DNA from 2 places in the Mucilaginibacter paludis DSM 18603 genome. Region 1 is predicted to be linked to the other one. Evidence: riboswitches for the same ligand, from Rfam matches in the RefSeq annotation. Region 1 holds a riboswitch; the other holds the start of a gene.
What was found. A riboswitch is a leader RNA that binds a small molecule or an ion and turns the genes downstream of it on or off. The one in region 1 is predicted to bind cobalamin.
Positions count from the first base shown of each region.

Region 1 (7,642 bases):
CCCATGGGTATTAGAATTGTATTATTTATTACATAGTTCTATAAAAATATGGGGAAGCCTGAAAATCAGTTAAAAGGGCTTAATATAATTCTGCTGAGTATGGTAGTTGTGGCATCCGCAATTATGATACTTATGAATTATTATACAATAAAAATATTATCTGCATCAAGAGCATACATCGCCGGCGAATCACAATATTCAAAAGGCCAGAAAGATGCTTCCAGTCTATTAATAACCTATATCCATTCGCGAGATCCGGCTGCGTATTCATCTTTTATAAAGAATATAAAAATCCCTATTGGCGACAGGGTGGCCAGAGAGGCGCTCGCTGTCCACAAAAACGAGGCTATAGCCAGGCAAGGCTTTTTGCAGGCTAACAATAGTCCTGAGGATATTGATGATATGTTGTGGCTTTTTAAACGGTTTGAGCGTGTTGATTTGTTTGCCAAAGCGATTAATATTTGGTATCAGGGGGATGTGATGATAGAGCAGTTACGGCAATTGGGTGTTAAAATCCATCAGATATCGAGTACAAGGCGATTAAGCACTCGTGAACAAGATGCTTTGATTATAAAGGTAAATGCCCTCACGATGCAATTAACCATTAAGGAGCAGGCATTTTCAGAAACTTTTGGTATTGTTTGCCGAAAGGTTAACTCCTACATATTTTTTGCTAATATATTAACCACGCTGATCATTATTTTAAGCGCGGTTTTTTATGCAGGTAGGGTGATACATAAAATGGAAGCATCGCGCATCAAAATACTTGAACAAAATGAGCACTTAAAAGCTGTTAATAAGGATCTCGACCAATTGATATACAGTGTAACGCATGATCTGAGATCGCCGCTTACGTCAATAAGCGGTTTGATTGGGCTTATTGATAAGCAAACGGAATTGAGTAATATCAAGCCTTACATTTCAATGGTGAAGATCAGTATCGAAAAACAAAATCAATTTATCAAGAGCGTCTTAAAATCTGCCAAGAAACAAAACCTTGTGGCCAGGGAGTTATGTGATGTTGCACATGTTGTGGACGATGTTATTGCTCAAAACCACACCATGCTGAATGGTAAGGAAATACAATTTATCAAAGAACTGCGAGTGACCGATATTTATTGCGATGCCACCAAGCTGTTAACTATTTTAAATAATTTAATATCCAACGCCGTTAAATATTCGGATGTGTATAAACAACAGCCCTTCATCATCATCAGATCAAGTACCACTCCCCTATATTTTATCATAGAAGTTAGGGATAACGGCATTGGAATTGACGAGGAAAATATACCACATATTTTTGAAAAAGATTTTATGGTTAAAAAGAACGACCATAGCGAGGGAGTGGGCTTATACCTTGTTAAAAACATGATTCAGCAAATGCAAGGAGAAATTCTTGTAAATTCGACGCCCGGACACGGCACTACCTTTACGGTTAAACTCCCGTTGCCAGGTTAATTTATTAAAAAATATCAGTTTACTCATGGGCTTACATCGTACAGCGTATCGCTTTTTTTTGGGCATTTTTTTTATCGCTTTAGCCAATCCTTCAATTGCGCAACAGAAATTGAACGGAATGGAACTTCCGGACGTATTAACAATGAACAACGGTATTAAAGTTACCACTGCCAGGCAATGGAGAAACCAGCGGCGCCCCGAGTTACTTACCTTTTTTAAAAAAGAAATGTACGGCCAGTCGCCGGGTAAACCCGTTAACATGACATTTAAAGTTTTTGATACAGATACGAAAGCTTTGGGCGGAAAGGCCACCCGTAAACAAATAACAGTTTATTTTAACGGCAAGGCCGATGGGCCGCAAATGGATATTCTGATGTATCTGCCTAACCAGGTTAAGCATAAGGTGCCTGCCATAGTAGGCCTTAATTTTGATGGAAATCAATCCGTTAATAATGATCCGGCAATTAAGATGAGTAACAGTTGGATGGATAAAACCAAAGGTGTGGTTAATAACCGCGCTACCGAAGCTACGCGTGGTGTTGATGCCGGACAATGGCCGTTGGAAATGATACTGGCAAAAGGTTACGCCGTAGCAACGGTGTACCGGGGCGATATTGACCCCGATTATGATGACGGATTTAAAAACGGTGTACAGGGCCTGTATCCCCAATTACAAAACCGGGGCGATAATTTTGCTACAGTTGCAGCGTGGGCATGGGGTTTAAGCAGGATATTGGATTACCTGGAAACCGATAAAGCTGTTGACGCCAAACGTGTGGGAGTATTCGGCTTTTCGCGTTTAGGTAAAGCTGCGGTTTGGGCTGGTGCCACGGATGAGCGCTTCCCGCTGGTTATCAGCAATGAGTCGGGTGCAGGTGGTGCAAAGCTTTTCCACTATACCGGGGGCGAAAGAATCCGCAGGTTGTGCACCAAATTTCCGCATTGGTTTTGTGGGAATTTTAAAAAATATATGGATCAGGATTCCATTTTACCCTTTGACCAGCATATGGTTATTGCTTTGATAGCGCCAAGGCCGGTGTACATTGCCAGTGCCGAAGGAGACACCAACTCAAACCCAGAAGCCGAGTTTTGGGGAGCAAAGGGAGCAGACCCCGTATACCGTTTATTAGGAACCGATGGCTTGCCGGCCAGCAGCTGGCCGCCTGTGAGTACGCCGGTTATCGGCCGGATAGCCTATCATGTGCGGCCAGGAGGGCATAACGTAACCGATTACGATTGGGCACAGTACCTCAAGTTTGCAGATAGGTATTTGAAATAGTTGCTTTTATCTTAATTGTTAATTTGGTGCGTTTTCAAGAAATATTGGAGGGGTTATTTTTCTTTCTATTTTAATTAATATTTTATTGGGATACAATTGGTAACTTTATTTTAAGCTGATACGTTTAATAAACATATCCCGGTTTAAACATTAAGCTGCCAATTTGTAAACCTGTAGTGCTCGAAGTGTCAGCCGTACGCGGCTGAAAATATTGGCACAGTATTGATTAGATTTTTTTAAATGATTGCAAAAGTTGACCTCGCATCTATTGGCCCTGTACCATCACAAGATATTCAATTGTGTTTTTTTCAATGCAAACTGAATTCTGCCGGCGAAATTAGTATCCTTAACATAGACCAGAACTGTTGGGAGGTATTTGGAATTAATCGCGATGATATCATTGCCGACGCTCATAACTTATTGGCTTTGATAGAATATGGGGAAAGGGAGTTACTGACAGGGCATATTTATAGGGCGTTAAATAGTTTAACCAATTTTGAATGGCACGGAATGGTAGCTACACCTGCCGGTTGGCATAAACAGATTAAAGCGGTAGGGCAGTGCAGCGGGTTTGAAAATGAAGTGCTTTTAAACGGTGTTTTTGCCGACCTTACTATTTTAGCCGACCTTAGAACCGCTGTCAACAATAATAATCAGTTTTTAAGCCAGGCCAGTAAACTCGCTAAAATTGCCACTTGGGAGATTGACCTGCAAACAGGTGTGGTAAAATGGTCTGATGGGATGTCTCGTTTGCATGAAATGCAACCAGGCGGTATGATAGATATTGAATCGGCAATTGTTTTTTATGAAGCTTCTTCCCGGCTTGTTTTTAAAGAGGCATTGGATAAAGCGTTGACCGTCGGTGAACCTTATCATATTGAATTACAGTTATTAACTGCTAAGGGCAATTTGATATGGGTACGCTCAAGCGGCAGCTTGATGATGGAAAAAGGAAAGCCCTACCGCCTGTGTGGTGTACTTCAGGACATAACGGAACAAAAGCAAATAGAAGAACGGAACAGTGTAATATTTGAGCAATCAACCGATGCACATTTATTGATTGACGAAACCGGTATTATAGATTGTAACAATGCTGCGGTACAGATGCTGAGATGCGAAAATAAAGCGCACCTGCTGTCGTGCCATCCGGCCATTTTTTCGCCCGAATATCAGCCTGACGGCCAAAAATCAATAGACAAGGCCAAAAAGATGGATAGCCTTGCTTATGAAAAAGGGACACACCGGTTTGAATGGGTACATCAGCGGATGGATGGCAAGGAAATATTCGTTGAGGTTACTTTAAACGCTATTGCATTTAATCAAAAGCGAGTGTTGCTGGTGGTATGGCATGACATTACCCAGCGAAAAAAAGCAGAAGAAAAGTTAAAACGGAATGAATCGTTGCTCTCGGAGACGCAGGCGCTAACGCACAGCGGCAGTTGGGAAATTGACCTTAAAACCGGGAGGAATTTCTGGTCGGCCGAGGCTTTCAGGATATTTGGATTAGAGCCGGTTGGCGCAGGCCCTGATACAGAAGAGTTTGACCGGATGATCCATCCGGACGACCGGGAAAAATATATTAACGCTATTAAACAGGCTTTAAAGGGCGGGTTAACCTCAAATTTTGATTTACGTATTATTCTGAAGACTGGCGAGCTAAAATATATCCAGGCTATTGGTAAACCTTTTTACAACGACCAGGGCGTGGCCACCAGGTTATACGGCGCTATTATCGATATAACCAAGTATAAAAAGGCCGAGGAAGCTATCCTGATGAAACAAGCGCAATTAAATACTTTTATTGAAGTATCGCCTGCGCCAATTGCCGTATTTGATAAGGAAATGCGATACATAGCGGCAAGTGATTTATGGAAGCAGGATTACAAACTGGAGCGTAAGAATATCATTGGCGTATGCCACTATGATCTGTTTCCCGAAGCATCCTTGCACTGGAGGCAAATTCATGAGCGCGGAATGGCAGGAGAGATTTTGAGCAACACGGAGGATAGCTTCGTACGGAAAAATGGCCGTACGCAATGGTTTAGATGGGAGATAAGGCCCTGGTTTGAAACAGATAAAGAGATTGGCGGCATCATTATGTTTACCGAGATCATTACTGATAGAAAATTAGCAGAACAGGCGCTCATCCAGGCGAAGGAGCAGGCAGAAAACGCGGCAAGTGCTAAAACGCAGTTTCTGTCGACCATGAGCCACGAGATACGCACCCCAATGAACGCGGTAATAGGTTTTACTCATTTGCTATTGCAAAACCCACGGGAAGACCAGGTTGAATATCTTAAAATACTCAAATTTTCGGGTGAGAACCTTTTAGTACTCATCAACGATATTTTGGACTTTAGTAAAATTGAAGCCGGTAAGCTGGAATTTGAACATGTTGATTTTAATCTGAAAGATCTCGTTCGTAACATCCGCGCCGCAATGCAGCAAAGAGCCATCGAAAAGGGTATACAGCTCAAACTGCTGGTTGATGAGGATTTGCCGCAGGCTGTTATAGGCGACCCTGTAAGATTGGGCCAGATATTAAGCAACTTAATTAGCAACGCTTTAAAATTTACCAGCGTAGGCAAGGTTGTTGTATCGGCTTCGCTGGTAAGTCGCAATAACGAATATACTATTGTGAGCTTTGAAGTTAAAGATACCGGGATAGGCATACCTACAGAGAAGCAACAGGCCATATTTGAGAGCTTCACCCAGGCAAGTTCTGATACTACCCGCAAGTATGGCGGAACAGGCTTAGGGCTCACCATAACTAAACGGCTTCTTGAAATGCAGGGCAGCGCTATTCAATTAGATAGTGAGCCCGGTAAAGGCTCTACATTTAGTTTTAACCTCCAATTTAAAAACAGTGAACTACAGCCTGAAGCATTAAATGTCATTCAGCCTCCGGGCATACAAGGTAGTTTAAAAGGTATCCGCATTTTGTTGGCCGAGGACAATCAGATTAATGTGTTACTGGCGCGGCAATTTTTAAAACAATGGGATGTAGAATGCGATGTGGCCGAAAATGGCCTGATGGCAGTTGAGTTAGCACAAAGTAACTTGTATGATGTTATTTTAATGGATCTGCAAATGCCCGAAATGGATGGCTATACCGCGGCTGAGCAGATCAGGAATTTGCAACCTGCCGAGAGATTCCGGAAGCTGCCTATCATTGCGCTTACGGCATCGGCTATGCTGGATAATAAGGATAAAGCGTTTGTTGTGGGGATGAACGATTATATTAGTAAACCATTTAACCCCGATGAACTTTATCGGAAAATTGCATATTATAGTAAAAAGTCCAAAAATAGTCGGTAAAACAAAATGGTTTTAAATGTTTGATTTTGAATAGTTTATAGTAAAACTATAGCTCCTCTGTTGCGAATATAAACGCAGGGTGGGGACGTATTTAATGATCACGCTTGATGGCCGTGATACCAATTCTACCGGGATTAATTTGCCCCAACTCGCCAAGATGTTAAAATGGCTCAATACTTTTGTGTTTTTGAACTTTGGCAATGATAAATATACCTTGGTTTTAATATGTATATCTCTCAGTTATATGTGTTAACATTTTTTAAGCTCACGTCCTTCTTTTTTCATCAATTAATGTCATAGTTTTGCCGTGCTTTTGGTTCCGGGTGAAAACCCGGATTAAAAGGGAATCCGGTGTAAATCCGGAACTGTCCCGCAGCTGTAAGCTCTTTAAAACCGAAGTCCATTCTAAAGTCACTGTGTGTTTTGCGCATGGGAAGACGGACCAGGGGAGCAAGTCAGAATACCTGCCACCAGCATTTACTAATTCATAGCTTTCGGGGATTGAAGCTGAATGGGAAGTGCCTTGCCGTGCGTTTCATTTTTGGTATCCTTCTTTCTGTTTGCTGTGGGTATTAACTCACAACAAAAAAATGGTATTAACCGTGCTGTGCATGCTTTTGCGTGCAAGTTATTTATGGGTTTGGCGTAAACGGACAATTTTAATTGTTCCCTTGTTATGTTGTGGCCTCAATACCCTGGCGCAATTGCCCGTTTTAAACGATACCGCCAAGATACACCAGTTGCAGGAGGTGCTTATCAATGCCGGCAATCAGCGCGAGGTAGCTATTTCGGCTTCTCCATTGCAATTACTTTCGGGCAAGCAGCTTGATCGCTTGAGCAGTTTTTCGGTAGCCGAGGCTATCCGCTATTTTTCTGGCGTACAGCTTAAAGATTACGGTGGAATAGGGGGGCTCAAAACCATCAACGTACGCAGCATGGGCAGTAACCACACTGCCGTTTTTTATGATGGTATTGAACTGGGTAACGCACAGAACGGGCAGGTGGATCTGGGTAAGTTTTCGCTGGATAATATTGATGCGGTTGCGCTTTACAACGGGCAAAAGAGTACCATATTTCAACCGGCTAAAGGTTTTACATCGGGCAGTTCGTTATACCTTAGTAGTAAGCGCCCGCTTTTTCGGGATAGCTGCAACAGTATTGAGAAAATCACGCTCAAAACCGGCTCATTCGGTTTAATCAATCCCTCGTTTTTATGGCAGTATAAACTAAGTCCTCATAGCTACAATAGCTTCAATTCCGAATTGATCAATGCTAACGGTCAATACAAATTCAGGTATACCAACGGCGTTTACGATACCACAGCCGTTCGGCAGAACGGGGACATCCGCGCTGTGCGATTTGAGGATGGCTTATATGGAATAATGAAAGACAGTAGCTCCTGGTCGGCAAGGGGATATTATTATCAATCGGAGCGTGGTTTGCCCGGAGCCATCATAGCCAATAAATTTAATTATTCGCAACGACTATGGGACAGGGATTTCTTCGTTCAATCATCTTATCAAACCAATACCAATAAAAGGTATAGCTTAATGGCTAACTTAAAATATGCCAATAATTATACCCGAT
Region 1 covers NZ_CM001403.1:7,524,902-7,532,543, forward strand. The annotation lists gene MUCPA_RS32005 (sensor histidine kinase) at 133-1,458, shown strand; gene MUCPA_RS32010 (glucuronyl esterase domain-containing protein) at 1,484-2,737, shown strand; gene MUCPA_RS36565 (PAS domain-containing hybrid sensor histidine kinase/response regulator) at 2,978-6,055, shown strand; cobalamin riboswitch at 6,353-6,541, shown strand; gene MUCPA_RS32020 (TonB-dependent receptor plug domain-containing protein) at 6,646-7,642, shown strand, end outside.

Region 2 (7,642 bases), 1.3 Mb from region 1:
ACAATGTAAACTGTATCGGGATGAGCCACCCGTTTTTCCAGTTGTTGTATAGTTAATAATTTTACAGGCTTAGTTTGAGCCGATGCTGCCAAACCGGCTGTAGCTAATAACATGAAAATAAATATCTTAAGCTTCATTGTTTATTTAACGTTACTATTTGGCAATTGTTGGTCAAAAGGCTTACAAAATATCAATCAACAAGCCTTGTCACTCCAATATTACAATTCTGCATCTACTTTCATTAGCTCGTCCACTAACTCCGGCACGCCGATACTGGCTTTTGCCTCAATTTTGGTCAAGTTATCTACATTATAAACCGTTGGTATTTTAGGGTCGACGATGTATTTTGGCACCTCATCCGGAACATAATTGATCAGCCCCGATGCCGGGTAAACCGCGAGCGAAGTGCCCACCAGGATAAACAGATCGGCTGTGCTGCAAATTTGGGCAGCGGTTTCAATCATGGGAACCATCTCGCCAAACCATACCACATGAGGCCTCAATGGTGACCCTAATTCGCATACCTCATCCATACGCAGTTCCCAACCCTTAATAGGATAAGTAAGCCTGGCGTTGCGGCTGGACTGCGACCGCGTAATAATGCCGTGCAGGTGTACCACGTTTGTTGATCCGGCACGCTCGTGCAGATCGTCTATATTCTGAGTAATGATGGTTACCTTATATTTTTCCTCCAAACGCGCCAGGGCGTAATGCGCCACATTGGGCTGGGCCTCCAATACCGATTTACGGCGCTGGTTATAAAAATCCTGTACCAGTGCCGGGTTGCGCTGCCAGGCTTCGGGTGTGGCCACATCCTCAATATTATAGCCTTCCCATAAGCCGTCGCTATCCCTGAAGGTTTTTAAACCGCTTTCGGCGCTAATGCCCGCTCCGGTCAATACCACTATCTCTCCTGTATGTTGATGTTGATTTGCAAGCTTTGTTTTCATAAGTTGATGTTATCATCAAAATTAAAAATTTAAGGCATAAAAAAAGCGATGATTTCTCACCGCTTTTTTATATTTTGTTTGCTATTAGCCGTAAAATTTATGCTGCCAGTTGGGTATTAGTACGCAACACAGTGTATTTGCTTTTTGCCAGCTCAAAGCCGCCAAAAAGAATGGCGCAGAAAACCATATCGCCCAGAACCATGTTACGCTCAAAAGGGATAGCCGCTAATAAGGATTGCCCATAACCGGCTAATGTATAAGGATAAAGCGTACCAGCATATACCCAAGGCAGATCGGTGATCAGCCAATGTACACAAACAGCCGCCAGTGATGCCAGTGCTACATTTACAAAACTTGCTTTTTTAATGAGGCTGCCAATGTATACCATAACGGCAAAAGACAGGTAAACCCATAAATAGCTGCTGTACCAAAGCTGAAAGTCGGAAGTACGCATCATGGTCAACAGCATATCGCTTATAAATAAAGCAACCAATACAATCAGATATGCTTTCCATTTATCAGTAAAATAAGCTCCACCGAATAAGGCTATTGCCCCTACCGGACTAAAGTTACTCAATACCGGAAACTTAAAGCTGAGCAAACGTATGGCCAGCGCGGCCAGTATCATCAGCGTAATAATAATTGTGCGGGCGTTTATTTTCTGTAACGACATAAGTTTTATTCTTGCCTCAAAAATACTCAATTCTAAATTACAAATGAAATAGATAAACAATGCTTAATCAAGCAAATACTTTATCCCGCCGTAAGCATTAAATCCGCGGGTATTGTAACCTATCCAATCGGTATACCTTTTATCAAACAAGTTTTTCAGATCCACATACAAGCTGAGTTTCTTTGTAGCGTTGGCCTGGATATGCAAATCGAACAGGTTATACGCCGCCAAACCTTCCACACGTGAGTATGGGTAAACATCTAAATAATGGGTATCGCTTCTTTCACCGGTATATTTATAATTTACCCCTACCGATAAGTTTTTGATAAACTGGTAAGATACGTTGGCTCCGTAAGTGTTCCGCGGACGGCGCAACAGGTTATGCGTATCAACGCCATTTTCGTCAGTTTGGGTACCCGTTACATAAGCCGCATAGGTAGATGCTGTAAAATTATCGACCTTTAATTTCAACTCACTTTCAAATCCTTGATCATCCTGCTTATTTCCATTTTTATAAAAGGAATTAAATGACGCGTCTGTATAAAAATAGATCACGTCTTTGGTCTTACGTTTGAAAAAAACGGTATTAAATGATAGCGCGTTACGGATAATTTGCCAATCGAAACCAGCTTCATACGAGGTGGTTACTTCTGGCTTTAAGCCTATATTTCCGTACTGTGAATATAGTTGGTACAGCGTTGGTGTTTTGTAGGCGGATGCCAAGGTAGCAAAAACCTTAAACTGATCGGCTAATAATACCGAAGGGTTAAGGGTATAGGTAAAATTATTGCCATACTGACTGTGATGGTTATACCTGCCGCCCAACTCCATGTGGAAAATGCCTGATTTTAAAAACAGCGAAGTGTATAAACTGGTAATGTTATTATTGGCCAATTTTGAGTCGATTGAGCCGTAACTGTTGTTCTGGCTGGTATTACTATATTTATAATTGGCCCCGCTGGTGATGTCTAAAAAACTGGCGAGATTATCGGTGAAAACAATTTCGCTGTTGGTGATGCGGCCTATATTGTTTGAAAAGTAAGGTGTGTTATAATTGGCTGCAGAAGGTTCGTCCAAATAGTTATTCCATACCGTATTTTGCGACACGTTCAATAATAATGAGCCTTTAGGTAATAGTAATTTGGCACCTAAGCCTCCAAATAAAAGCGTATTGCTATAAGTGTAATTTTTATCATCCTTAAAAGCCCCCGCCGGTAAATCGCCCGTGTTATAATTGGCTGCAGAAGGTTCGTCCAAATAGTTATTCCATACCGTATTTTGCGACACGTTCAATAATAATGAGCCTTTAGGTAATAGTAATTTGGCACCTAAGCCTCCAAATAAAAGCGTATTGCTATAAGTGTAATTTTTATCATCCTTAAAAGCCCCCGCCGGTAAATCGCCCGTGTTATAAGTGGTTTGAAAATTGCCGTTCAAACTAAATTTAGATGATACCGCCTGCGTTAAATTCAAACTCACCGTTTGCTGATGAAAAGCATCGTTTTTAAACCCTTGTTTACCGGTTGTATCGGTAGCTGCCGGAAAACCTTTTGAATCGGTATTAGAAACATTGAGCGCTATACCTGTTTTATTGAGTGTGCCGATAAGGCCAACACTACCTTTAAAAGTATGATAGCTCCCGGCACTTAATTGCACATCGCCGGTTAACTCCTGGCCTTTAGCATGCTTGGTGATGATGTTGATCACGGCGGCTACGGCATCAGATCCATAGAGAGTAGATCCGCTTCCTTTTAAAATTTCGATATGATCTATCTGTTCCAGTGAAAAGGCATTCAGATCGTAACTTCCGTCAATCCCCGAAGCATTGTTTACCGGAAAACCGTCTATCAGGATTAAAGTATTGCCGGTTGATGAACCACGAACAAATAAAGATGAACTGATGCCCATGTTGTTCTGCGCACCCGAAAAGGTAATACCAGCAACGTTATTCAATAACTCAGGCACCGTTTTACCCTGTGACCTGGCGATCTCCTCACGGCTAATCACGCTAACTACGCGCCCAATCTCTGATTGTTTTTTTGGCGAACGCGTGGCCGTAACTACTACCTCGTTTAAATTTTTAACGGTGTCTTGTTTTTTTGAAGCGCTTTGCGCCAGGCCTGCTGTTGTGTGCAGTACCAGTTGTGCAAGCCCCAGGCTTACAGCAACTACATAATTTTTTTTCATGTTGATGTGAGTTTTATCCCACAGCATACAGAAATGAAGAGTTAGGAATGGAAATACACTGCAAAAAAGGGCATTCACACTCAAGCTTCTATCCCCGAAAGCTATGAATAATATAATGCTTATGGCAGGTATTCTGGCTCATCCTTTCGTTGAGGTCTTCCCATCTTTTTACAGACAGTGACGGTGGTTCAACTAAGCCCTAAAAAAATAGAACCCGGACTTACAGCTGCGGGACAGCTCCGGATTTACACCGGATTCCCTTTTAATTTTTTCCGTTAAGCCGGAAAAAAACCGAAAGCGCCGCAAAAGTAAGATAAGATTTGATGAATTGAAAAGAGTAATAAATATATTTACACTTATGAAATTTTACTTCACTGCGTTGTTATTGATGTTAGCTTTAGGTGGCTCTGCCCAACAGCAACCGGACACCCTGCTGCTTAAAAGCCTGTTAGAAAACCATCCCGAGTTGTTTGCAGGCATATTGAAGCACCCCACTCAAAACGAAGTACAGATACTATACACCCAGATTAACCGCGACAGCCACAACATACCGCATTTTAAACAATACAGTTACCGCCTTAACGCGCAACGATACTTTTATCCCGCCAGTACGGTTAAGCTCCCAACCTTAATTTTCGCGCTCGAAAAACTGAATGAATTGCACGTACCCGGTTTAACTAAAGAGAGCGCAATGATAACCGACAGCGCCTTTAAAGGCCAAACCAAAGTATTAAAAGATACATCGGCCCAAAACAACTTACCCAGCATTGCCCAATACATTAAAAAAATTTTGCTGGTAAGCGATAACGATGCTTATAACCGCCTTTTTGAATTTGTGGGCCGCGAAGAAATTAACACCAAACTAAAAAAATACGGTTTAACCGAAACCCGCATAGTAAGCAGGCTTGCCGTTGGCGACAAAGGCGAAACCGCCAAAAACACCAACCCCATCAGTTTTTATAATGGCGATAAGCTGATCTATCAAAAACCTGCCCAGTACGATGCCAACGAATACCCGATGGAACTAAGTAATATGCTACAAGGCAACGGCTACATGGATGCTCAAAATAAGCTGATGAAAGGGCCTTTTGATTTCGGGAAGATGAATGTATACACCGTAAGCAACCAGCAAATGGTTTTAAGTCGATTGATGTTCCCTGAAAGCTTCCAGAAGGACCAGCGTTTTAATTTGACCGACGACGATTACAAGTTGCTGTACCGGTACATGAGCACCTTCCCTAACGAAAGCAAAAAACCAACCTATAGCAAGCCAGAGTATTTCCCGGCCTATTGTAAGTTTTTATTTTATGGTGCGGATTCTGCGGCCGTAATCAATCCGGATATCCGCATTTTTAATAAAGTTGGCGACTCGTATGGGTATGATATCGACAATGCCTATATCATCGATACCAAAAACAAGGTTGAGTTTATGCTTACTGCAGTGGTACAATCAAACGAGGATGGTATTTTTAACGATAACAAATATGAGTACACCACCGTTTGCCTTCCGTTTTTGAAAAATTTAGGCCAAATCATTTACCAGCAAGAACTTAAAAGACCTAAAAAGCATCTACCCGACCTCTCCAAATTCATCTTCAAGTATCAATAGCATGCCAACTGTGGCATATCAGTTGTTTAATACCACGACAAATATTTTCATTTAAGGAAAACCCAAAGCTTATTCCGGGGTTATTCTAATAATCATCTGTCATTAAAAACATTATCGTCATGGAATTAAAATCGTTGATACTCTCCGATAAAACAAATACTCCTGTCAACTTAGAGTTACCTGAACGTTTGGTATCTGTTGCTATAGGCACCAAATTAACATTTTCGGGCTTATTTGGCATATTTAAACACCCACTGCGTAGCACAGTTAAGCTATTTGCAGGTGGTTACTTGTTACAACGAGGAGTTACCGGCTATTGCTCGCTTTACTCTAAGTTGGGTAAAACGTCTACCGATCCTGTTAATATCAACATCCGCTATACATTCACTGTAAACAGAACCCGCCAGGATGTTTACGATTTTTGGCGCAGATTAGAGAACCTCCCTTTGTTTATGAGCCATCTGGACAATATCCAGGCTATTGACGACCAACGTTCACATTGGGAAGCCAAGATACCCGGCAACTTAGGCACCATCAGCTGGGAAGCCGAAATAGTAAAAGATGAGCCGGGAAGAATGATAGGCTGGCAATCGTTACCCGGATCAACCATTCAAAATGCTGGCAAAGTGGTATTTGAAGATGCTCCCGGAGGCGAAGGCACCATTGTTAAAATCGTGATTAGCTATTTACCCCCAGCAGGCGGATTGGGCACAGGTATAGCCAAATTGCTAAACCCGCTATTTGAAAAAGTGGTACGCGAAGATGTGCTGAAATTTAAAGATTATATCGAAACCATATACGTGCCTAATGATATATCAGATGGACCGGATATTACGATTATTACGGTAGAAACGACAGATAAAGAGTAGGTTGAGTAGGTTTACCGATCATCCATCCCCTTTCGCCAACAGTAATTGCTTGGTACCCACCAACCGTCATTGCGAGGCACGAAGCAATATCTACATAGGCAGAGCGGCCTTACAAGTTCGCACTGTATAGTATAGAGATTGCTTCGTCGTTCCTCCTCGCAATGACGTTTTTTTTAAGTCATTGTCTATCAAAAAAAAACAATCTTCTCCACCCGTCATTGCGAGGTACGAAGCAATCTCTACATAAGCAGAGCTGCTCTGCAAGCTCGCCCTTGTAAAGCATAGAGATTGCTTCGTCGTTCCTCCTCGCATTGGCGTTTTTCTTATATTATTCCTGCTTTTTTCAAGGCGATTATATCGCTGCCCAATTACATTTTTAAATAACTGTCTATAAAAAACTTGACAAAAAACTCATCTACAAAGCCTTCAACACCTTTACCGTAACCAGCAATTGCCCATAATGCCTTTGCGTATGCTCGGCGGCATGTATCAACAAACCCAATACCGTTGACGGTATTTGCGCACGCCCAACGCCACGCACTTCTGTTAAAGTAGTTTCGTCGGTATTACGTAATTCTAATAGCGCGGCATCTACCTGTAGGTTAAAAGCTGTAACCAATTCCGTTACGATGTTTGTCACCTGGTAATACTTGCCTTCGCTGGCAAGATAATCCAATTGCTGCTGGTTTAAGGCCTCGCCCCTGGCATAAGTAAGCAACCTATCTAACACGCCTGTTAAGTGCTGCAAATGGAAGGCAGGCGATGCCAACCCGGCTGGGCGCTCCCATAATAAATCTTCGGGAAAATCGGCCATCAGGTCATTGAGTTCTTCCCGGGCTTGTAAAAGCGCGTGCGCTACAGGCTGCAACAGCGGCGGCATATCGGGTAGTGGGCCACGCAGCCAAACTTCGGCTTTTGATTGGGGCATTTGGTTTTATTTCTTTAAAGATGATAAACAAATGTAACATGCAATTGTAATATCTGTTCAATTAAAAATTTATACTATGGCCTTTGATCAATACCACGAGCCCGCACACGAATTATCAGATGAAACCCGCACCTTCGCACGGATGATCGTTTCGTTAACCGAAGAAGCCGAAGCCATCAACTGGTACGAGCAACGCATATCTGTAGAAAAAGACCCCGATGCGAAAGCCATTATGCAAAATGCCCAGCACGAAGAGTTTAAACACTTTGGTATGGATCTGGAATTTTTGCTCCGCAAAAAACCGATATGGCGCAAAACCCTACAAGCAATCCTTTTCCAACCTGGAGATATTGTAAAACTGGGCGAAAAAGGCGAAGAAGCATCGGAATAAAAGATGCAAGATGTTAGAGGTAAGATGCAAGAGTT
Region 2 covers NZ_CM001403.1:6,268,110-6,275,751, reverse strand. The annotation lists gene MUCPA_RS26285 (TlpA disulfide reductase family protein) at 1-137, opposite strand, end outside; gene MUCPA_RS26280 (SIR2 family NAD-dependent protein deacylase) at 219-950, opposite strand; gene MUCPA_RS26275 (DUF6580 family putative transport protein) at 1,048-1,623, opposite strand; gene MUCPA_RS36420 (TonB-dependent receptor plug domain-containing protein) at 1,687-3,810, opposite strand; cobalamin riboswitch at 3,917-4,121, opposite strand; gene MUCPA_RS26265 (serine hydrolase) at 4,169-5,419, shown strand; gene MUCPA_RS26260 (SRPBCC family protein) at 5,539-6,288, shown strand; gene MUCPA_RS26255 (DinB family protein) at 6,704-7,216, opposite strand; gene MUCPA_RS26250 (ferritin family protein) at 7,293-7,607, shown strand.
Region 2: another riboswitch for cobalamin. It lies ahead of MUCPA_RS36420 (TonB-dependent receptor plug domain-containing protein); the one in region 1 lies ahead of MUCPA_RS32020 (TonB-dependent receptor plug domain-containing protein).